Regions from separate parts of the Brassicibacter thermophilus genome, predicted to be linked through region 2. Evidence: riboswitches for the same ligand, from Rfam matches in the RefSeq annotation. Region 2 holds a riboswitch; the other holds the start of a gene.
What was found. Region 2 has a riboswitch for cobalamin ahead of cobT (nicotinate-nucleotide--dimethylbenzimidazole phosphoribosyltransferase). Riboswitches for the same ligand answer to the same signal wherever they lie in the genome.
Positions count from the first base shown of each region.

Region 1: another riboswitch for cobalamin. It lies ahead of ACZ41D_RS11045 (cobyrinate a,c-diamide synthase); the one in region 2 lies ahead of cobT (nicotinate-nucleotide--dimethylbenzimidazole phosphoribosyltransferase).

Region 1 covers NZ_AP042446.1:2,292,476-2,304,518, reverse strand. Annotated here, with positions in the region: gene ACZ41D_RS11065 (Ig-like domain-containing alpha-2-macroglobulin family protein) at 1-4,065, shown strand, start outside; gene amrB (AmmeMemoRadiSam system protein B) at 4,067-4,969, shown strand; gene ACZ41D_RS11055 (M20/M25/M40 family metallo-hydrolase) at 5,028-6,275, shown strand; gene ACZ41D_RS11050 (M28 family metallopeptidase) at 6,288-8,264, opposite strand; cobalamin riboswitch at 8,521-8,679, shown strand; gene ACZ41D_RS11045 (cobyrinate a,c-diamide synthase) at 8,814-10,124, shown strand; gene ACZ41D_RS11040 (precorrin-8X methylmutase) at 10,145-10,765, shown strand; gene cbiD (cobalt-precorrin-5B (C(1))-methyltransferase CbiD) at 10,765-11,835, shown strand; gene cbiE (precorrin-6y C5,15-methyltransferase (decarboxylating) subunit CbiE) at 11,832-12,043, shown strand, end outside.
Region 2 covers NZ_AP042446.1:1,290,192-1,302,234, reverse strand. Annotated here, with positions in the region: gene ACZ41D_RS06115 (M18 family aminopeptidase) at 1-290, opposite strand, end outside; gene ACZ41D_RS06110 (ISLre2 family transposase) at 786-2,267, opposite strand; gene ACZ41D_RS06105 (sensor histidine kinase) at 2,448-3,632, opposite strand; gene ACZ41D_RS06100 (heavy metal translocating P-type ATPase) at 3,930-6,020, opposite strand; gene ACZ41D_RS06095 (ArsR/SmtB family transcription factor) at 6,041-6,412, opposite strand; gene ACZ41D_RS06090 (oxaloacetate decarboxylase subunit alpha) at 6,612-8,009, opposite strand; gene ACZ41D_RS06085 (Lrp/AsnC family transcriptional regulator) at 8,283-8,732, shown strand; gene cobT (nicotinate-nucleotide--dimethylbenzimidazole phosphoribosyltransferase) at 8,801-9,850, opposite strand; cobalamin riboswitch at 9,952-10,131, opposite strand; gene ACZ41D_RS06075 (ATP-dependent Clp protease ATP-binding subunit) at 10,231-12,043, opposite strand, start outside.

The sequences.
Region 1 (12,043 bases), 1.0 Mb from region 2:
AAAGGTGAAGATTTCTTTAAACAAATAAAAGAATTAAGTGATATTAATTTTAATTGGTGGGACAGTGTAAATGAAAAAATAGAAATAGATAAAAATAAACTTGAGAAAGTAGCAAGCTTTAATACTAAATTAGTTGGAGCAAGTGAAGATAGCTGGGGCAACTTTATTTCATTTCCAGAACCACTTAATGAAGGTTATTACTTAATAAATGTGATTTCAGGGAATGATAATTATCAAACTCATATTCAAATCAATGATATAGCTGCTTATATTATGTTAGGAGAAAAGGAAAGTCTTGCTTGGGTAAATGATAGTAAGACAGGAGAACCTATAGCAGGTGCTATAGTAAGTGCAGAAACAGGAGAAAGTGCAGAAACTAATGATGAAGGTATTGCAATAATAAATGAACAAATTGTAGATGGCGAAAATCTAAATAATGTATTTTTCACCATTGAAACAAATAAAGGACCTACTTATTATGCAAGAGTAGGGAAAACTTACTATGGATATAATGATTTTTATTACTTTGACGACTATTATGGCAACACAAAACAATCATCTTATTGGGAATATATGTACTTAGATAGAGGGCTGTACTTGCCTGACGATGAAGTAAAAGTATGGGGTATGGTTAAACCAAGAAACGGTAAAGAGATGGTTAAAACTGCTACACTGCATTTATATAGCGACGACTATGGAAGTGAAAGATTTGAATTAGATACTCAAGAAGTTTCTATAAACGAATTTGGAGCATATGAAGGGAGCATAGCTTTTACAGATTTACTTCAAGGCAGATATGCAGTGGAATTAATGATAGAAGATCAATTAATATCACGTAAATATTTTGAAGTTAGAAGATATACCAAACCTTCATATAAGTTAACAGCTAAATTTGATAAAGATAGAATATTTGGCTGGGAATCTGCACATCTAGATATACAAGCAAACTTTTTTGAAGGTTCTCCAGTAGCTGGTATAAAACTTGATTATTCATATAATGAAAATGACAGCAGTATAAGAGATAAAGTAGTTTGTGATAAAAATGGATATGCAAATATAGAATACAAACCTAATATAGTAACGGATAGCTGGTATCCTAAATATATCAACATAAACATAAACAATGCTGAAGCAGAAGAGGAAGAAATACGTGCGTCAGCAGGTATAGAGGTATTTCCAAGAGACGTTATGATTGATTTAGATACCAAGTACGATGAAGATATGGCTATTATTGAAGTAAAAACAAATAAGATAGATATAAATAAGGAAGTAGATGGTATAGAAACATACAATTATTATGATAGGTACAAAGGAGATAAGATAGATACAGATTTTACTTTAAATATCTATGAAATATCATATATTAAAGAAGAAACAGGAGAATATTATGACTTTATAAATAAAAAGATTTGTAAAACTTATAGATACACTAAACACCAAAAATTGTTGAAAGATATTAATGCTAGTACAGTAGATGGATATTATAGTATGGAGTTTCCAATTGAAGAAGGGAAAAATTATGAAATAGTATTATTAGGCCACGATACAAGAAATAACAACATAGTTTGCAGAGGGAATATAAATAAATATAATTATAGAGGTTGGTATCCAGGTACTAAATATTATTATATTGAAGAAGAGGATAAAGATAAAAAAAGCTATAAAATAGGAGAAGAAGCAAATATTATTTTAAAATGTAATAATCAAGAGGTTGAAGAGGTAGAAGAAACTGATGGAGATAAAATGCTATATCTTATTTTACAAGATGGGTTAAAGAATTATACTATTTCTGAAAATGTTAAGAATAGTTTTGAGTTTAAAAAAGAGGATATTCCAAATTATTACCTTAGGGCTGTGTATTTTGATGGAGAAAACATATTTTTAGCTGGATTAAAGAGTATTAATTATGATTATACAGAAAAAGCTTTAGACATTGATGTGAAGCCAGATAAAGAGAGCTATCGCCCAGGGGAAACTGTTAATTTAGATGTTGAAGTGAAGGGTAAAGAAGGTTTACCTGTAAAAGCAGCCATTAACATAAGTGTTGTAGATGAAGCATTTTTTGCAGTTAATGAACAGAGTGTAGATACCTTAAAATCATTATACAATTATTGCTATGGTACTGGCATTATACATGATTATGTTTCTTATAAAGAGATAAATCTATATGGAACAAGTATGGCAGAAGGCGGAGGTGGAGAAAACGGAGAATATATAAGGTCAGATTTTAAGGATACAGCATTGTTTAAATCTGCTGTTACTAATGAGTACGGAAAAGCAAATATAAGTTTTAATCTTCCTGATAATTTGACATCCTGGAGAGTAACATATCAAGGTATATCTAATGATTTACTAGCTGGAAGTGGAAAGATTAATATTAATGCTAAACTACCTTTCTTTGTAGATGTTATTTCAAGCGATATATTTATGGATGGAGATAGTCCATGTATAACAGTTCGTTCTTTTGGCACAGAATTAGGGCAAGATGATACAGTCAACTATGAAGTTATTTTAACTGATGAAAAGGGGAATGAAAATGTTTTTGAAAAATCCTCTAAAGGCAACAACTATACAAATATACAATTAGGAAAATTAAATAAAGGGAAATATACTGTAACTATAAAAGCAAGGAGTAAAGACTATTTTGATGGGGTAGAAAAGAAATTTGAGGTAGTAGATTCTATGCTTAAAGCTATGAGAACTGAATATGTTGATTTGAATGATAGGACTAAGGTAGAAGGAGGAGAAGGTTATACTAAGCTGTATTTTTACAATGAAAGTAGTTCGTTATTTTACAACACTTTAATGTCTTTATCACATTCTTGGGGCAATAGAGTAGATCAAAAACTTTCTAGAAAATTATCTCGAGAATTAATGGATAAATACTTTGATGAAGAAAGCTGGAGTGAAGATTATAATTTAGAACAATATCAGACAGGAGATGGAGGAATAGCATTATTACCATACGCTAGCAGTGATCCAGTTTTATCAGCAAAGATCACTTCTGTTGCAGGAGATTTATTTAATAAATATAAATTAAAAGAGTATTTTTACGGCATAATAGAAGACAGTGAATCTATTCCTGAACATGTAGCTGCAGCTTATTGGGGGCTTGCAAGGTTAAATGAGCCAGTTTTAATAGATATACAAAGACTTCTTGAGAATACAAATTTAAATATTAATGAAAAATTAATTTTAGGGATAGCCTTAGCTGATATAGGAGATTTAAATAATGCGGAAGAAATTTATGTAGATATTTTGAATAATTATGGCAAGAAAGCTGGTAATTATGTATATATTGATACAGGTGTAGATAAAGATGATATTTTACAAGCTACTTCACTTGCATCAATATTATCTTTAAAATTAGATAAGGCTGAAAAATATGATTTATTGAAATATGCAAAATATAATAGCACAGAGGATATTCTTACTTATTTAGAACAGCTAATGTTTGTGATGTATGATATTCCTCAAACAGATCAGATAGGAAGTTTTAGCTATACTTTAAATGGTGAGGAACATGAAGTTAAGCTTACTAAAGATAATAGATATGAGCTGCTTTTAAATTCTGAAGAAGTAAAAGAAATAGAATTTGATAATGTAAAAGGAGATATAGTAATGGCAGTAAATTATTTAGCTTCTGTAAAAGATTTGATAGATAAGCAAGATAAAAATATAAGCTTAACAAGGAGTTATAGTTTGGTTGAGAAATCTGATCAAGACACATTAAATCAATCAGATTTAATTAAAGTAATAATAACTCCAAAGTTTTCTGAATCATCTCCTGAAGGTTATTATGAAATTACTGATGTTTTACCTGCAGGATTAAGATATGTAGTTGGATATAGAAACGACAGAAATAAGAGCTATCCTATAGAAAGAGATGGTCAGAGATTAGTATTTGGATATCATTATAATAAAAAGAATCCTGTGAAATCAATCATATACTATGCGAGAGCTGTAACACCGGGAATATATAAGGTGGATAATGCTGTTATGAAGCACTGCAATAGCAATACTATGGTATTTACGGAACAGGATACTATAACTATTGAGGAATGATATGATGAATAGAAAAAAACTTCTATGTGGTCTATGTGGGGTACTATGTATTTTAGTTATTTTGATTGGCAGAGAAATATATTCACCTAAAAGCGATATAAACGTAGAAAATATACAGCGAGAAAAAAAGTTAATTCAGTGTAAATATTATAATGCTATAAACTTTCATATATCAGTTAATGATAGTGATGGAATATCATTAGATGATAAAGAGATAGTAGGGGGAATAGTACCTCACCACTTATTAGCAGATAAAATGATAGCTTCTTTCTTTAAAACAGTTGCTAAAAAGCAGCCAGATGTGGTTGTAGTAGTTGCACCAAATCATACTGGAGCAGGTGTAAGTGACATTCATACTGGAAGCTGGACTTGGGATACGCCATTTGGAGAACTTAAAGCTGACAAAACGATTGTAGATTATTTTATTGATAGTGGTATAGCAGATGCAAATTTCACATTGATGGAAAATGAACATTCTATTTCATCTGTTGTTCCATATATAAAGTATTTTATGCCAGACACTAAGATTGTTCCTATCTTAGTGTCTGGCACTTGTGGTATAAATAAAGCTATAGAGCTTGGAGAAAAGTTATCGGAGCAGTTAAGAGAGAAAAGCTTTCTAGTAATAGCATCAGTAGATTTTTCTCATTATCTGTCTGTAGAAGAAGCTGATAAAAAGGACGAATTTACTAAAAAAGTATTACTAAGTAGAGATATTTTAACCATAAGCCATATGAACAACGATTATATGGACTCACCATCTTCTATTATCACCTTGATTACAGTTATGAATAATATCGGAGCTAAAAATGCAATTATATTAGAACATAATAATTCTGCAAGAATTTCAGGTGAAAATAGAGATTATACAACAAGCTATTTTACAGTTGTCTATTGGAAATAGAGGAATAAAAGAGCAATTTGTAGTATAATTGTAATATACAAGAACAAGGGGGTTATACATGGTGAAAAATAGTGATGTTAACGTAAGTGACCACATAGAAAAAACTTATCAAGCAATTATGGAATATAAAGCTGTAAAAGAAGGGTTAGACTTCATAAAAGAGGATCATGAAGATATTGTAGAGGAACAGAAAAGGATTTGCAGTATTTCTGCACCTACATTTAAAGAGCAAATTCGAGGTCAATATTTTTATAAAAGATTTAAAGAATTAGGTCTTGAAGATGTTAGTATTGATGAAGTTGGCAATGTATTTGGTATAAGAAAAGGGACAGGTAAAGGTCCTAAATTATTAGTGGCAGCTCACTTAGATACTGTATTTGATGAAGGAACAGATACAAATGTTAAGGAAAAAGACGGCAAGCTTTATGCACCAGGAATATCTGATGATACGAGGGGATTAGTTGAAATCATATCTATCATTAAAGCACTTAATAAAACTAATATACAAACAATAGGTGATATTGTGTTTTGTGCCAATGTATGTGAAGAGGGACTAGGTGATTTACGAGGAGTAAAGCATATTTTTAAGAAGAATAATGATATAGACGGATTTATAAGCATTGATGGTACTGGAGTAGAACATATAACATACATAGCTACTGGGAGTCGAAGATACAAAATAACATATAAAGGTCCTGGGGGTCATAGCCTTGAAAATTTTGGACTGCCAAGTGCTATACATGCATTAGGTAGAGCAATAAGCGAAATAGCAGATATTAAAACACCTTCTAAGCCTAAAACTACATTTACTGTAGGGAAAATAGAAGGGGGAACGTCTATAAACTCTATAGCAGCAGAAGCTAGTATGTACGTAGATATGCGTTCTAACTGTCCTGAAGAATTATCAAAGCTTGAGAATAAAATATTAAATATAGCAGAAGACGCTGCGATAAAGGAAAATGAACGATGGAATTGTGAAGAAAAAATAAGTGTTGATATTGAGCTAATAGGAGATAGACCTGCAGGAAGTCAAAATGCAAATGAACCAATAGTTCAAGCAGCTGCTTGTGCTGTAAAAACTATGGGATTTGAGCCTTGTTTTAGTGAGACAGCAAGCACAGACGCAAACTTACCCATTAGTCTTGGAATACCAGCTATAACTGTTGGTACTGGTGGAAAAAGCGACAATGTACATACTGTAAGAGAATGGTTTGATCCTAAAGATGCTTATATTGGAGTGCAAAAGACTTTCTTGCTTATATTGGGATTAGTAGGGATAGAGGACATTGGAGGGCTATTAATTTAAATTATAATATTATTACCCAAATATACCATTTATAAGATCATTAAAATCAATATTTTTCATAAATTCAATAGTTTTGTCTTTTGAATGCTCAAACCAATCTAATATATGTACATCTGTATCTTCACTTTCCATTTTTTCAATTTTATATTTGTCAATCCTTATTATATAAAATATATCATCATTTTCGGTGATATTGATAACATCAATAATAAAAATAAATTTTTTGTCTTCACTAAATTCAATCCAATAACATTGATTATCATTTGATATTTTTTCTATTACAAAATTATTGTACTTATGGAGATCGGTAATTATGTCATCAACAGATTTATCATCAGTTTTGGATATTTTAATTTCAAGTATTTTACTATTATCATCCTTATTAGAATACCTTATAACGAGCTGATATATATTGGAAGATGAGAAGTTATCATATGTATATATTTTGCCAATTTCACCTATATGATCAATTGATGGCTTAGAACAATATACTGTTATATCGTGCAATTTATAGTTACTAATATTTTCTGGAATATTGATGTTGCTAAATATTTTTTTTAGGTCTAATAAAGAATTATATGTTTCATTATCCTTTTCGATGGATACTGGTATACCATCAACCATTATATGCTTGTACTGATTTAATTCTAAATCTTTAGCTTCTTCTTCTAACATTTTTTCATATTCCAAAACTTCCTCTTCGTCAACATATTGAATATCTAAGTTATCAGATGTATTTATTACTTCATTATAGTTAGTACCATCATTTTTTACTATAAATTCAAACATATCATTACTAAATTTTTCAATCAAATCTATATCTAATTTTTTCACTGTATCAAGCTCGGAATGGATAATATTAGTTTCATCTTGTCCTATATTTACAGCAGGGATACCGTATTCTTCGAAGCTTACATGATCACTAGTAAAAGAATCAAAAGTATCAAAAGAAACATCATAGTTTTTGCTATTAAGATAATCATACAAATCATTACTCAAACAATTTTCTATGTTTGAATCTTCACAATTATTAATAGTAAATTTTCTATCCTTAATTCCTATACAGTCAAAATTAATATTCCATATGTTTTTATACCTATCATTAATAAATTGAGCAAAAGCTTGACTTCCTTGCAATCCTGATTCTTCACCATTAAAAGCACATATTATAATATCTTGCTTAAAATTATTATTTATTGAGTATTCTTTTAATTTCCTTGTTAAATCTAATAATATTGATACACCTGAGCTATTATCTAATGCACCATAGTATATTGTATCTCCTATTTTTCCAACATGATCAAAATGAGCAGATAAAATGATGGCGCTATTATTATCTTCACCTGAAATCTTTCCTACAACATTATTTGCATTGATTTTTTTTATATTTAAGTTATATTCATAATTTATATTGCATTTATTATTAGCTAAATCATTATATAGATCTTCACTTATTTGAATAGCTGGTTTGTTATTACCTATACTAATATAATGATGAAAATATTTAGTTTTAAGTAATATTCCTTTTGCACTTGAATATTCAGGTTTTATGTTATCATTAACTAATAAGAAAGAACTTTCATCTATTTCTTTACTTATGGGGGCAGTTAAATTTATTTTTTTATTATATCTTTTAGGTAAAAAATCCTTACCTGCAATACATTCTCTAGTAGTGCCATTTTCATATTCTATGACCATTTTTATCTCTTCGTCGTTAAAGTTAACGAAATTATGAGTATAAGGTAATAAATAAGTATTATCTTTTAGAGTTTCTAGGCCTAATGATTTAAAATATTCGGATATAAACTCTTCAGCTTTTTTATTACCCTCAGTTCCTGTTAATCGGCCTTCCAGCTCTTTAGAAGCTAAAAATTCATTTATATCTTTTATAGTATAATTTATTAATTCTTTATCTGCATTTGACTTTAAAGATGCTCCAATGGTTATAGCAATAACGATAACAAGTACTATTATAAAGATTTTTTTCAATTTATTCACTTCCTTCGCAAGTTCTTTTTGATTTTTTCATTATCAATGCACCCATTTTTCACAGATAAAATATGGATAATATAAAAAATTAACAAAAATAACTTTTATATCCTAGAAAACAATATACTATTTTATAATATATATGTCAACGCTGTAATAATTTTTATAAATTACATAAACTGGGAGGCAAGCAAGAACCGTCCCTACTTGCTATTGACATTTAAATATATAAAATGGTATTATTTAGATAGAAAAAAGAATAATATGCTTTTAAGGTTTAGGGAAAGTGGTGAAAATCCACTACAGCCCCCGCTACTGTATACAGTGACGAATCCCAATCCACTGGCTTTTGCTGGGAAGGAGGGAGGAGGTTTAAGCTGTGAGTCAGGATACCTGCCTTAAAAGGAAGTACTCTTTCGGAGGGAAAGTAAGTACCTATTATTATAGTATTTATAGTATTGTGTAAATTTAAGGTGATTTTAATGGGAACTTCTGAAGGAGTTCCCATTTTTTAGTTTTTGAATGATTTAATTAGCAAGGAGGAGTGATATGAAAACTATCATGATTACGGCTCCCTCAAGTGGAAGTGGAAAAACTCTTATTACTCTTGGATTATTGAGGGCACTTAAAAAAAGAGGTTTAAATATTTGTGGATTTAAAACTGGGCCTGATTACATAGACACGAAATTTTTAGAGTTGTCTTCAGGGGAAAGGGCAGGTAATTTAGACTTTCATTTGATGGGTGAAGAAGGAGTTAAATATGCTTTGTCTATGGCAGAAGGGGAGTATTCTATTATAGAAGGAGCTATGGGATATTTCGATGGTATTTACAATACCTATGAAAATTCTAGTTATGATATATCCAAAAGGTTAGATATAAATACTATTTTAGTATACACTCCAAAAGGAGAAATGTTCTCAGCTATTCCTAAAATAAAGGGGATGGTAGATTTTGCAGGTTCAAAAATCAAGGGAATAATTTTGAATAAAGTTAATAAAGGGATTTATCTTCTTTTAAAGGAAAAAATCGAAGAATACATTGGTATAGAAGTGTTAGGATATATTGAAGAAAATGAAAATTTAGCAATAAAAAGTAGACATTTAGGTTTAGTTCAGGGTATGGAGATAGAGAATATCGAAGAAATAATTGATGAAGCGTCAGTAATTGTAGATAGAAATATTGATATTAATAAAATATTAAATATTATGAATGAAATAGATACTAAACCTTTTCATTATCCTAAAAAGAGAAATATATCAGTTGCTATAGCATATGATAAAGCTTTTTCTTTCTACTATAGTGAAAATTTAAAGCTTTTTGAAAACGTTTGTTTAGTAAAGTATTTTTCCCCGCTTAAAGATAAAAAGCTTCCTCCTTGCGATATTTTATATTTAGGCGGGGGATATCCTGAAGTATATAGAAAAGAGCTTTCTAAAAATACAGCAATACTTAAGGATATAAAGAAGTTTGCTGATAAATATGGAACTATATACGGAGAATGTGGTGGATTTATGTACTTAACTGATGAGATTGAGGATTCTAAAATGTGTGGAGTATTTCATGGTAAAAGTAAGATGACTGATAAGCTGCAAAGATTTGGATATATCAATATTGAACTAAAGGAAGACTGTTTGTTAGGTAAAAAAGGGGATAAACTTACAGGGCATGAATTTCACAAATCAGAAACTTATGTAAATGGTAATGAAGTATTTAAAATCACAAAACCTATGAGTAAGAAAAAGTGGGATTGTGGATACAAATATAAAAATGTTTTAGCTGGTTATCCACATGTACATTTTTTAGGGAACATGAAATCATTTAATAATATGCTTGATGTAGTAGAGAGAAACAAAAAATAAGTAATAAAAGAGGGGATTAAATGTATATAAAAAAGCCTATGGAAATTGAAGAAAAGAGTATGAATATTATTGAACAAGTTATGGATGATACTTCATTTAGTGATGAAGAAAAAATAATAGTTAAGAGAATGATTCATACTACTGGGGATTTCGATTATAGACACATAATTATTTTTAAAGAAGATTTCATTCATAATGCTTTAAAATCTATAAAAAATGGTGGAATTATATTTACAGATACAAAGATGGCTTATTCTGGTATAAACAAAAAAGCTTTGTCTAAGACATTGTGTAGCTTAAAATATTTTATTGATGATGAAAGAGTTATAAGGCTTTCAAAGGAAATGGGTACAACTAGGTCTGCTTGTTCAGTGGATTTGGCTGTAGCTGAAGGTATAGATATGTTTGTTATCGGAAACGCTCCTACAGCTTTATTTAGACTTTGTGAGTTAATAAATGAAGGAAAAGTTAGTCCTAAATTTGTAATAGGAGTTCCAGTAGGATTTGTAGGAGCAAAGGAGTCTAAGGAAGTTTTAAGAGAGACTATTGTACCATCTGTTTCTACTATAGGGACAAAAGGAGGAAGTAATGTAGCCGCATCTGTTATGAACGCTTTATTGTATATGGCGGTGGGAAGATAATGAAGGATATGTATGTTATAAAGGAAGGTAAACGTTTAAAATGTGGATATACTACTGGTAGCTGTGCTGCAGCTGCGTCAAAAGCTGCTGCTATTATGTTGAAGAATAATCAGACAATACCATATGTTGAAATAGATACTCCTGCTGGTGTGAGGCTTAAGTTAGAAGTTGTAAATCCTAAACTGGAAAATGAAAAAGCTTCTTGTGCCATTATAAAGGATGGAGGAGATGACCCTGATGTTACAGATGGCATGAAGATATATGCAGAGGTAAAAGAGAGAACTGATGGGGAAATTCACATTGATGGTGGAGAAGGTATAGGTAGAATTGCTCGAAAAGGGCTTTTTGGAGAGATAGGTGAAGCAGCAATAAATCCTGTTCCTAAAAAGATGATAATAAAAGAATTAAGTGAGGTATCTAACTGTGGATATGATGTGTTAATATATGCACCTTTAGGAAAAGAGATAGCTAAGAAAACTTATAACAAAAATATAGGCATAGAAGGGGGTATATCAATTATTGGCACTAAGGGCATAGTATATCCTATGTCTGAGGATGCACTTAAAAAGACTATATATCTTGAGGTTGATACAGTTATAGAAAAATATGGTAAAGACAATGTTATTTTCGTTCCCGGTAATTATGGAGAAAAAATAGCAGATTCTTTGGGTTTAAACAATAAGAGAGTAAAGATTTCAAATTATGTAGGGGATTCTTTTCTTTATGCTTACAATAAAGGAATTAAATCTATAACATTAGTAGGGCATATTGGTAAACTTGCAAAGTTATCTATTGGTTCATTTAATACGCACAACAGAGTTTGTGATGGCAGGATGGAAGCATTTATATATTACTTAGCATTGATGAAAGCACCTTATTATGTTATAGAAAAGGTCAATAATGCTTTGACTGCTGAAGAAGCATTAGATATATGTGTAAATGAAGGGTATAAAAATGTGGTTAAAGCCATGGAAAAAGGCTGTGAAGATAAAATAAGAAAGTACTTAAAAGATGAAGAATATAAAGTAAAAGTAATAATATATTCCATGAAAAGAGGTGCCTTTTTATGATAACAGTTGGTGGAATAGGCCCTGGTAATCCGAAATACTTAACTGAAGAAGTTAAAGAAGCTATAGAGAAGTCCTCGTGTGTATTAGCTTTTGGGAGAGTTGCAGACTCTCTTAAATCAATAAAGAAGGATTACATTAAAGTTACTTCTGTAAAAGAAGTCCTTAATTATTCAAAAGCTAATGAAGATATTCTCATATTAGCTTCAGG
Region 2 (12,043 bases):
TCTACAGTAATTTCAGGGCTTGGCTTTATTCTAAAAGTTGGTGAATCAGTATGAGCTCCGATTAATTTAAAACCATATTTCTCTATCTCGCCTATTCCAACTGCAAAAGCAATAAGTGCAGAATCATTTTTAGTAACAAAATATTTTCTCCCTTTTTCTATTTTCCATCTTTCCTTTAAAGAGAGTTCAGTAAACCCATTTTTCTTTAAAATTAGCTTTATATTATCTACTACATGAAAGGAACTAGGGCTATTATCTATAAAATCTATCAGATTGTGTGCTAATTGTATTTCATTCACAATATATTCCTCCCTTATATGCTTTATTTTGGCAATTTATTGCATTGCTTAAATTATTACTCTACAATGATATTTGAATTAACTTTTACTTCATTGTAACTCTTTTTATAAATTAAGTAAACAGTATTATAAGGAAGTGATACTGTCAAGTAAAAGTTGGCAAAATTATTATTTTTAAATTTAATCATCCAATTTTGCTGTTTTAATTATGTTTTTATGCCCGATAGGGCAAGAGTATTCTATTTATACTTTCTACAATTTTAAAAATAAATTTACATATACTTTACAATGATTTCAAAATTGTTATTCTATAATACTAGACTTATGATTATAGAATAACAATAAGTCTGAGAGCCCTATTTTTAGGTCTAATTCTATTTATTCATCAGTATTAATGCTCTATTATGTTGTATTTTTTTAGGCTTATATTAGAGCATAGGTATCGTATGTTAGCTTATTCTTTTAAGTTATATAATATATTAGATATTAAAAACTTAGGTTCATTTGACTTGCACATTTGCAACCTAACATGTCCTTTATGGCTTTTCTTCCGTTAGTTACTGAACATTGACTAAATGGCATGCTTGCTCTTTTGTGTTTGTATATCTTGCTTTTCTTTGGCTTTTTATTTACTTCTGCTGCTGTTAATCCTACTTTTTCTATTATTTCTTCAAGCTTTTCTTCTTTTATTTCTTTGTTCAGTAGTGATTTTATTGTTGTTGCTAATTCTTTGCTTGCTTTTTCTGCTAGTATCTTGGCTAAGTTACTGGCTCCTTGTATTGACCAACTTGTTTTATTCCCTTTCATCCTTTGTGCTAATATATCACATATGCTATGTTCCATTGTTCCTAGATTTCTATATTTAATTCCTTCTGGTGGTTGCGGCATATTTATGTCTGGGCGAAGTTTGTAGAGCACTATCCCTTCTTTGTTGTTTACTAGGTAATTATATAGTGCCTGTAATTTCTTCATTTTCTTTTGATTATCATTGTTTTCTATCATTAGTTTTGTTATCATTTCTAATCCTTCTTCTATGTTACCATTGCTTAGTTTCTTTATTATTTCTTTTGCCTTTTTCTTATCTTCTATGTTCTTAAGTACTGCTTGATTTCTATGAAATGGATCTAATTGAAAGTGTGAATTGTCTTCTTTTATAACTTCTTTTATCCAGTTTGCTCCATCTCCATTTACTATTTTTGTTTCTATTTCGTCAGTATTATATTGTTTCGCTATTTTGGCTTGTCTTAGTTTTCTAAATTCTTTACTACTTCCAAAGCTTGCATATGCTTTTTTGTTCTTTAGTACATATCTATCTTTTTTCTCATGCTTCTTCTCCCAGCCTTCATAAAAAATTCCTAATTTTAGTTCTTTTTTCTCTTTTCCCTTAGTCTTTTTATCTTTACCTTGGATATTTATCCACACTCCATCCATTTCTTCAAACAATATTTTTGTTTCTTTTTTGCCTTGTAATTTTTCTTCGTTGTTTAATTTTATTTCGTGTTTTTCTTTTTGTTTTAGTTGTTCTCCTAAGTTTTGTATTATGTTCCAAGCTGCTGAATGACTTATACTTTGGTTTGTCATTTCTGTTATTTTATTTGCTGTTTTTCTATATGATTCATCTGTTGCTAGATCTACTATTTTTTCTACTAGATTTGTAGATATATGTCCTATGGTTTCCATTTTTAAGTATTCATCTAAAAGGCATTTGTAACCTCTTTTACCCTCTTGTGTAGTATATTGATATATTCTACGTTTATATTCAATTTCGCCCATTATTGTTTTTATGGTAGTTTTCTTTAATCCTTTATTTCTATATTCTTCTTTATCTCTTTCTTTCATTAATTTATTATCTAATTTTTCTAATAGCTCTACGAGCATTTCACATGCCTGTCGGCATACAAGCTTATATATAATTTTCTCTAAGTTCTTGAAATTAATTTCTTTTTCATCTAAACTTATATTATACATGTAATCATCCCTTTTATAGTTTTCTTATTAATTACTATTATATTGGATGATTCATATATGTTAAAGGTGCTTTCGGGCATCTTTTTCATTTTTGTTGTTTTTGCCTACTAAAATTATACTCTAAGTAAGGAAGTTAAACTTTTTTATATTATTTATATTTTAGCAATTGAATTTTTTATATCAATTTGAATATATATCAGAAAATTCAATATGAATCTTTTCAACCATTTCATTATAATTTTCCTCTATTTTTTCTTTAATATATTTATTGTCAATAGTTTTATCTGGAAGTTCTATATAAAATTTACTTCCCTTATTAACTTCGCTTTCAACCCATATTTTACCGCCGTGAAGCTCTAAAATAGATTTTACTAATGATAATCCTATCCCACTTCCCTGCTTTTCTCTCTTATTTCTAAAATTTACTTGTTTATATATATCAAAGATACTTTTTTGTGCATCATAAGGTATGCCTATGCCACTATCTTCAACTAATATATAAACCTTACCTTCTTCTTCCCATATATTAATTTTAATATAACCTCCTGGATCGGTATACTTTATAGCATTAGATAATAGATTTAAAATGACTTTTTCGATTTTGTCTTTATCACAAGCAATAAACTTTTCCTCGATTTCAGAATTAAAAATTAGTTTTAAATTTTTATCCTTTGTCACTTCACTAACCGATAAAACTATGTCCTCTACTATTTTAACAATATTCTCATTTTCTAAATCTAGTAATAAATAATTATTGTTAATTTTAGATAAATCCAACATATTATTAATTAATCTTATTAACCTATATGTATTTTGCTTCATGTATTTTATATATTTATGTAATTTATTTTTAGATATATAATCAAAACCGGTTTCTTTACTATTTTTATCTCTTAACTCTATCAATTGTATAACTCCTAAGATAATATTAAGAGGTGTTTTGAATTCATGACAAATATAATTCATTAAATCTGTTTTTGCTTTTTCCCGTTCCATATAATAATTAACTGTATTATTAATGTTTTGATAGATTTCAACTATTTTAAGTGGATTATTATAATCATCTTTAATAATAGTTCTTTCAGACTGAAACCATTCGTATTTACCATTAGAAATTCTTAACCTATATTTAACTGGCGATTCAAGTACTATAAAACTGTTAATTTTATCTAATTTTATTTTTGCCTTATCGATGTCACCAGGATAGACATACTTTTTATAAAAATATTTATATTTTATATATTCTTCACCATCATAACCTATTGTTTCTGCAAGTTTTTCCGAAATTAAAACATTTTTATCTTTAATATTCAAAATGATATATTCCAGCGAAGAAGATAATATATTAAGATAAATTTTATCCATATATCATCCCTCTTTTTTTTACAATAATAAATTGCTTTCTAATCATACAAATCACACTTTATACTCACTTTTATTCTTTTTATGTTCATTCCCTATTGTACTTAATTTTAACATTTATTAATTCCTCCTTTTTTATTACCACATTATATTTCCATTTTCCTCATCCCTACTACAAATAATTCTATAATATTAATAATTTTCCTGCTATTAATTGTTTCATTTTATTAAAATAAGGAAATTGCATAATTTTAGTCTTAAAATAATTGTGCAATTTCCTTAGATCTAGTGTTATATTAATTATTTATTGTATTTCAGTATTCTAATAGAATTTAAGACTGCCAATAATGCAACTCCAACATCTGCAAATACTGCCAACCACATAGACGCATATCCTATAGCAGCTAACAATAATACAATTAATTTAATTCCTAAAGCTAAAACTATATTTTCTAAAACTATTTTTCTCGTTCTCTCAGCTATTTTAAATGCATCTACAATCTTCGAAGGTTTATCATCCATTATAACTATATCTGCTGCTTCAATTGCAGCATCAGATCCTATACCTCCCATTGCAATCCCAATATCAGCTCGTGCCAATGCTGGTGCATCATTTATACCATCACCAACAAATGCTACTCCTCCATTACTACTTTCAATTATTTCTTCAATTTTATTCAATTTTTCATGAGGCATTAATTCGTAATACACCTCATCCATATTTAAATTTTTACTAATATTTAAAGCATTTAATCTTCTATCTCCAGTAAGCATAATAACTTTATTTATCCATTTATTTTTAAGCTGTTTTATAGTAAAACTAGAATCTTTTTTTATCTCATCTTTTATTATTATATATCCTGCATATGTGTTACCTATAGCAACATGCACGACAGTACCATCGGTATCAAGTTTCTCATAATCTATTCCTATTTTTTTCATTAGTTTACTGTTCCCAACACATATATGCTTGTCTTTAATTGTCACAGTAATTCCTTGTCCCGGATGTTCTTTGTAATCATTAATCTGACTGTTATCAATAATTCCTTTATATGCTGCAACTATAGATTTTGAAATAGGATGATTTGAAAAGCTCTCTGCCAAAGCTGAATACTTTAATAACTCATCTTTAGTAAAAGAGTTTTTTGCCTTAATAGTTGATAATTTCAAATTACCATTTGTAAGTGTACCTGTTTTATCAAATATAATTGAATTAATTTTATTTAATTCCTCTAAATAATTAGAGCCTTTGACTAATATTCCTTCTTTCGAACAAGACCCAATTCCAGCAAAATATCCTAGGGGGATAGATATTATTAAAGCACATGGGCAAGAAACAACTAAAAATGTAGCTGCTCTATATAACCATACAGAAAAAACTGCATCTTTAATAATAAGAGGTGGTATAACTGCAATAATCAAAGCTAGAAAAACCACTATAGGAGTATAATACCTAGCAAATTTAGTTATAAATTTTTCAGTTTTTGCCTTTTTATTAGCTGCATTCTGAACTAAATCTAAAATTTTAGAAGCTGTTGATTCCTTATAACCTTTAGTTACCTTAATATTTAATAAGCCTTCCATATTTACACACCCACTAACAACCTTATCTCCCTCTGAAACATCTTGAGGAATAAATTCACCAGTAATTGCAGAAGTATCAATAGTAGAATTACCGCTAATTATCTCTCCGTCCAATGGAATTTTCTCTCCTGCTTTCACAACAATAATATCTCCTATTTTAACATCTGATGGATTAACTTTTCTTATATCTTCATTAATTTTTAAATTCGCATAGTCTGGTCTTATATCCATTAGCTTTTTTATATTTTTTCTTGATGAATCCACTGCTCTATCCTGTAGATACTCACCTACTTGATATAATAATCCAACCATTATAGCTTCTTCATAAGATCCTAATATAAAAGCTGTAATAGTCGCTATACTCATGAGAAAATTCTCATCAAACACCTCACCTTTTAAAATATTTCTAAAAGAAGTATACAATATTCCCTTCGCTATAATTATATAACTTATGAAAAAAACTATTTTACTAAAACTATTTTTCTCAAATACAGCACCTATAGCAAATAATAATACACCTATAAATAATGTAATTATTTTTTTATAATCAACAGTTTTATTGTTAGCACTGTTATGACTATTGTCTTCTTTTAATATAACATTAGTTTTTGGCTCTATACTTTTAACTATTTTAACAATCTTATTAATAACATCTTCCATAATCTTTTTATCTGCTTCAACGCTTAATATACCTGCAGAAAAATTAAGGCTTGCATTTTCCACTCCTTCTAACTCCTTAACTCTTTTTTCTATTTTTTGAGCACAAGAAGCACAACCTAATCCTTCTAAATATATTTCTTTTTTCATTATTGCCCTCCTTCTTTTGACTATTTTTTATTATGGACTAAATGTTCTAACCCTTGAGCAAATATGCTTTCTACATGTTCATCATCTAATGAATAATAAACTTCTTTACCTTCTCTTCTATATTTTACTAATCTCGCATTCCTCAAAACTCTTAATTGATGAGAAATAGCTGATTGTGTCATATTAAGTAAATCAGCTATATCACATACGCACATTTCAGCTTTCGAAAGAGCATACAATATCTTAACTCTAGTTTCATCCCCAAAAACTTTAAAAAACGCACCTAGCTCATAAGCTAATTCTTCTTCTATCATGATTTTTTTTATATTTGAAACAACATCTTCATGAACATTACTAATAGAACAAAATTGTGCATCATCTCTATTATTCATTTTATACCTCCTTAAAACATATGAGCATTTGTTCATATGTTCAATTATAGTATACACTATATACTTTGTCAATATAATATTAAATGTATTATAAATTAACAAATTTAATATTTAATTTTTAGGTATTGAAAAATAGTTATTATCATTTATTTAAAAAGGCGAAATTTAGGAAATATAGCTAAATTTCGCCTTTTTCGTTTTAAACTGGATAAGTATTTTGTTCCTTATCTACTAATTCACTATCTATTTTGTATTTTTGTGCTTGACGGTATTTAAAGAAATTTAATGCTACTTGAGGAAATAGTGCATAAGATAATACATCTTCATCTTGTTCAATGTATTCTTTTATTTCTTCTTTTATTGACTTGAGCTGAGGCTTAATAATATCTGCAGGTCTACAAGTAATTATATCTTCATTTCCAATTATTTTTTCTATGATTTCCTTTTTAATTGGAACTGTAGGTTTTCCATACATACCTTTTACATAAGCTTTTATCTCTTTAGGAACCATCTTATATCTCTCACCAGTTATTACATTAAATACAGCCTGTGTACCAACCATTTGGCTTGTAGGTGTTACCAATGGAGGATAACCCATATCTTCTCTAACTCTTGGTACTTCTTTAAGCACATCTTCAAGTTTGTCAAGAGCATTTTGCATTGTTAATTGTGAAACAAGATTAGAAAGCATACCTCCTGGTACTTGATATAATAATGTTTTTATATTAACACTTAAAACTTTAGGATTTAATTGACCATTCTCTAAGTACTTTTGTCTAATAGGTCTAAAATACTCTGCTATTTCATTTAGTTTTTCAATATCTAATCCTGTATCGTATTCAGTTCCTTGTAATGTGGCAACCATAGATTCTGTTGGTGGCTGTGAAGTTCCTAAAGCAAAAGGTGATATAGCTGTATCTATGATATCTACACCTGCCTCAATTGCCTTTAAATAAGTCATGCTTGCAAGACCACTAGTCGTATGTGAATGAAGTTGTATTGGTATCTTAACTTCTTTTTTTATCGCACTAACTAAGTCATAGGCAGAATATGGAGTTAATAACCCAGCCATATCTTTTATACATATAGAATCAGCGCCCATATTTTCCATCTCTTTAGCAAGCTTTACATATACCTCTGTAGTATGAACCGGACTAGTAGTGTAAGAAATTGCAGCTTGAGCATGAGCTCCTTCTTTTTTTGTAGCCTCTAATGCAGTTCTTATATTTCTTGGGTCATTTAATGCATCAAATATTCTTATTATATCTATTCCATTAGCAACAGATTTTTTTACAAATTCAATTACTACATCATCAGCATAATGTTTATAGCCTAAAATATTTTGTCCTCTGAGAAGCATCTGAAGCTTAGTATTTTTAACGATTTTTCTTATTGTTCTAAGTCGTTCCCAAGGATCTTCATTTAAAAATCTTAAACATGCGTCAAATGTAGCCCCACCCCACATTTCAAGCGAATGATAACCTATACTGTCAAGTTTTTCTAATACTGGTATCATTTCTTCTGTTTTCAGCCTAGTAGCAATTAAAGATTGGTGTGCGTCCCTTAAAATAGTCTCAGTAACTTTTACCTTTGACATAATAATTACTCTCCTTTATAATAATTTTATCAATAAATAAACAAATCAAATACTAAACTTTATATTTGATTAACATATTCTAAGTTAGTAAAATTACATAATAAATATTTCTTTAAATCTTGAAAAAACAATTAAATATCAAAATATTTCTTATCAACATTGTAACATTCAAAATTAATATGTACATATAGTAAACAATAATATATAATAATTTTGATTAAATAAATAAAGTATTTTATTGTTGCTTTTTTATTTTTTAAAGGAGGAAATAAAATGGATGAAACAGATGTCAAAATACTTAAAATTTTACAGCAAAATGGAAGAATTTCTATGAAAGATCTCGGTAAATTAGTGGCCCTAAGTCCTCCAGCAGTTACAGAAAGAGTAAAAAAACTTGAAGAAAATAATATAATTACAGGATATAGGGCTACAATAAATTACGAAAAAATAGGTCGCCCAATAAGTGTAATCATCAATGTAGACATGAATGTCGATATGCATAATAAATTCAAGGAATTTGTCCTTAATAATAATTATATAGTTGAATGCCATCATGTTACTGGTCCATATTGCATGATTGTCAAAGCTAGTCTAAATGAAATGTCTGAACTAGAAAAACTTATAGCTAAAATTCAAACCTTTGGTAATACTGAAACCCTACTTGTCTTATCAAGTCCTTTAGAAAACAAAGTTGTAGAACCTATTTTAAAAAATTTTGAGTAAGAAAAAGGTGTGAAAATAATCTTTTCAATTCTTCACACCTTTTTCGTTATCTTTCAATAACTTATAATTTATACTGCTTCTATTCCTGCTTCACCAAATGTAATCATCTTTTTTATCATAAATACTGCAGCTTCTATTATATTAAACATAATTGCTGCACCTGTTCCTTCTCCAAGTCTCATGTTTAAATATAGTGGAGGCTCAAACCCTAGTAATTCAGATGCTTTTTTAGCACCTTTTTCATTTGACGCATGTGAAGGTATTAAAAAATCTCTAATTTTAGGCTCCATAGCAACTGCAATTATTGCCGCAGCAGTAGAAATATATCCATCAACTACTACTGGTACTCTATTTGCTGCCCCTGCTACCATAACCCCTGCCATACCTGCTATGTCAAGACCTCCAACTTTGCTTAACACGTCTAACCAATCATTTTTGTTTGGTCTATTAATTTCTATAGCCTTTTTAATAACATTAATTTTATTAATTAATTGGTCTTTGGGTAAATTAGCACCTACACCTGTTATTTCTTCTGGGTCAATTCCTCCCATCACTGAGAGAATAGCAGTACTTGTTGTAGTATTCCCTATCCCCATTTCTCCAGTACCAAGTAAATTTCTCCCTTTTTTTATTTCCTTTGTTGCTATTTCTATCCCTACCTCTACAGCTTTAATTGCCTCATCTTTTGTCATTGCAGGACCTTTTGTTATGTTTTCTGTCCCATACTTAATTTTCCTATTCACAACTTTTATATTATCAATCTCACTTGCAACTCCAATATCAACTACTATAACATCTGCTCTTGCTTGATTTGCTAAAGCACCTACTCCACTTACTCCATTAGCAATATATGATGTCATAATTTTGGTAACTTCTTGAGGAGCAGGTGATACTTTTTCCTCCATTACCCCATTATCTGCTGCCATAGTAATTATAGCTCTGTTATCTACTTTAGGATATAACTCACCAGTTATTCCTGATAATTGTACAGCTATTTCTTCTAATTTCCCTAAACTCCCAACAGGCTTAATCAAACTGTTTATTCTCTCCCTTGCCTTATCCATAGATTTTTTATCTAAGCCCTCAATTTTTTTTAAAGTTTCCTTTAATATCTCCATACAAATACCTCCTTTTTAAATTTTTAACTAAAAAAGTCCATACCAAAAAAATGGTATGGACTTTCCATCATCCTAACCTACACTTCTTTTTCACACGAAAGAAGTTTAGCAAGTTTTAGGCAGGTCTCCTGACTTGAGTTCATAGTTAAATGCATCGCCTTCCCTCTAAACGAAGTGGCAACTAGATGCTAACTCACTCTTACAGTGGCGGGCCCGTTCGAGATTTTCACTCGATTCCCTATTCTCCCTTCTTAAAGGGCACCTAAAACCATATTATTCATTTATCAATTTATATTATAGTTATTGGATATATCTCTGTCAATAAAATATTATATTAAATTTTACAAATTTAGATCTTATTCAAAATTTCTAGTTTTTTCTTATTTAATTACAATTTTACCTTCTTCAAGTACTACCTTTATTGTTTGTCCTTCTTTAAAGGTATTTTTTAAATATTTTTCTGCAATTTCATCTTCTATATATTTCTGTATTACTCTTCTTAACGGTCTAGCACCAAATTTCTTATCATATCCTTTTTCTAATATAAAATCTTTTACATCTTCTGAAATATCTATATTCATACCTTTATCTTTAACCTCAATATATATTTCTTTGAGCATTAAATCCACTATTTTACGAAGCTCATCTTTAGTCAAATGTGTAAATACCACTATTTCATCAATTCTATTTAAAAATTCCGGTCTAAATGCTCGTTTCAATTCATCTTTTATCCTAACTTCAAGTGCATCATAATTGTCTTTCTCAAAGCCTATGCTATTAGTTTTAAAACTAGTTCCAATATTTGAAGTCATTATTATCACTGTATTCTCAAAATAAACAGTTCTACCTTCACTATCAGTAAGTCTACCATCTTCAAGTATTTGCAATAACATATTGAAAACATCAGGGTGAGCTTTCTCTATCTCATCCATAAGTATCACAGAATAAGGCTTTCTTCTAACTTTCTCAGTTAATTGTCCACCTTGATCGAATCCAATATATCCTGGAGGAGCACCAATTAGTTTTGAAACTGTATGCTTTTCCATGTATTCTGACATGTCAAGCCTAATCATTGCTTCTTCACTACCAAATAATTCGTATGCTAGAGCTCTAGCTAATTCAGTCTTTCCAACTCCAGTAGGGCCAACAAATATAAACGATGAAGGCTTTTTCCTTTTCTTAAATCCTGAACGGTTTCGTCTTATTGCTCTTGAAAGGCTTCTTACTCCTTGTTCTTGGCCTACTACTCTTTTATGCAATCTTTCCTCAAGTTTTAAAAGTTTCATTGCCTCTTTTTCTGTAATTCTTTGAACTGGAATCTTAGTCCACGCTTCAATCACATAAGCTATATCATCAATAGTTATTTCAACTTCACTACATTTTTTTTCTATTTCTTTAATTTTTTCTTCAATATTTATTTCTTTCATTTTATATTCTGCAGCTTTTTCATAATCATCTACAGATGCAGCCTTTTCCTTCTCTTCTTGTACATTCTTTAATTCTTCTTTTAATGCCTCTAATTCAACAAATCCCTCATTTTTAAGGTTTGCTCTTGATCCTGCCTCATCAATAACATCTATTGCCTTATCAGGCAAATATCTATCAGTAATATAACGTTCAGATAACTTTACTGCTTCTTCAATAACCTCATCAGAAATTTTAACTTTATGATAGTCTTCATAATATTTCTTTATTCCTTTTAATATCTCTATAGTTTCATCTACAGTAGATTCATCAACTAGCACTGGTTGAAATCTTCGCTCAAGAGCAGAATCCTTCTCGATATGCTTCCTATATTCATCAATAGTTGTAGTCCCAATGACCTTAATCTCTCCTCTAGCTAAAGCAGGTTTTAAGATATTAGCAGCATTCATAGCACCACCATTTACTTCTCCAGCTCCTACAATATTATGAACTTCATCAATGACTAATATTACATTTCCATGTTCTACAGCTTCATCGATAATCGCCTTCATTCGTCCTTCAAATTGCCCTCTAAATTGAGTACCTGCAACAACTGCAGTCATATCAAGAAGATATATTTCCACTCCTAAAAGTTTTGCAGGAACTTGCTTTTCTACAATTCTCACAGCTAATCCTTCAGCAATTGCAGTTTTTCCAACTCCAGGTTCTCCAATTAAAATAGGATTATTTTTATTTCTTCTATTTAATATCTGTATAACTCTGTCTATC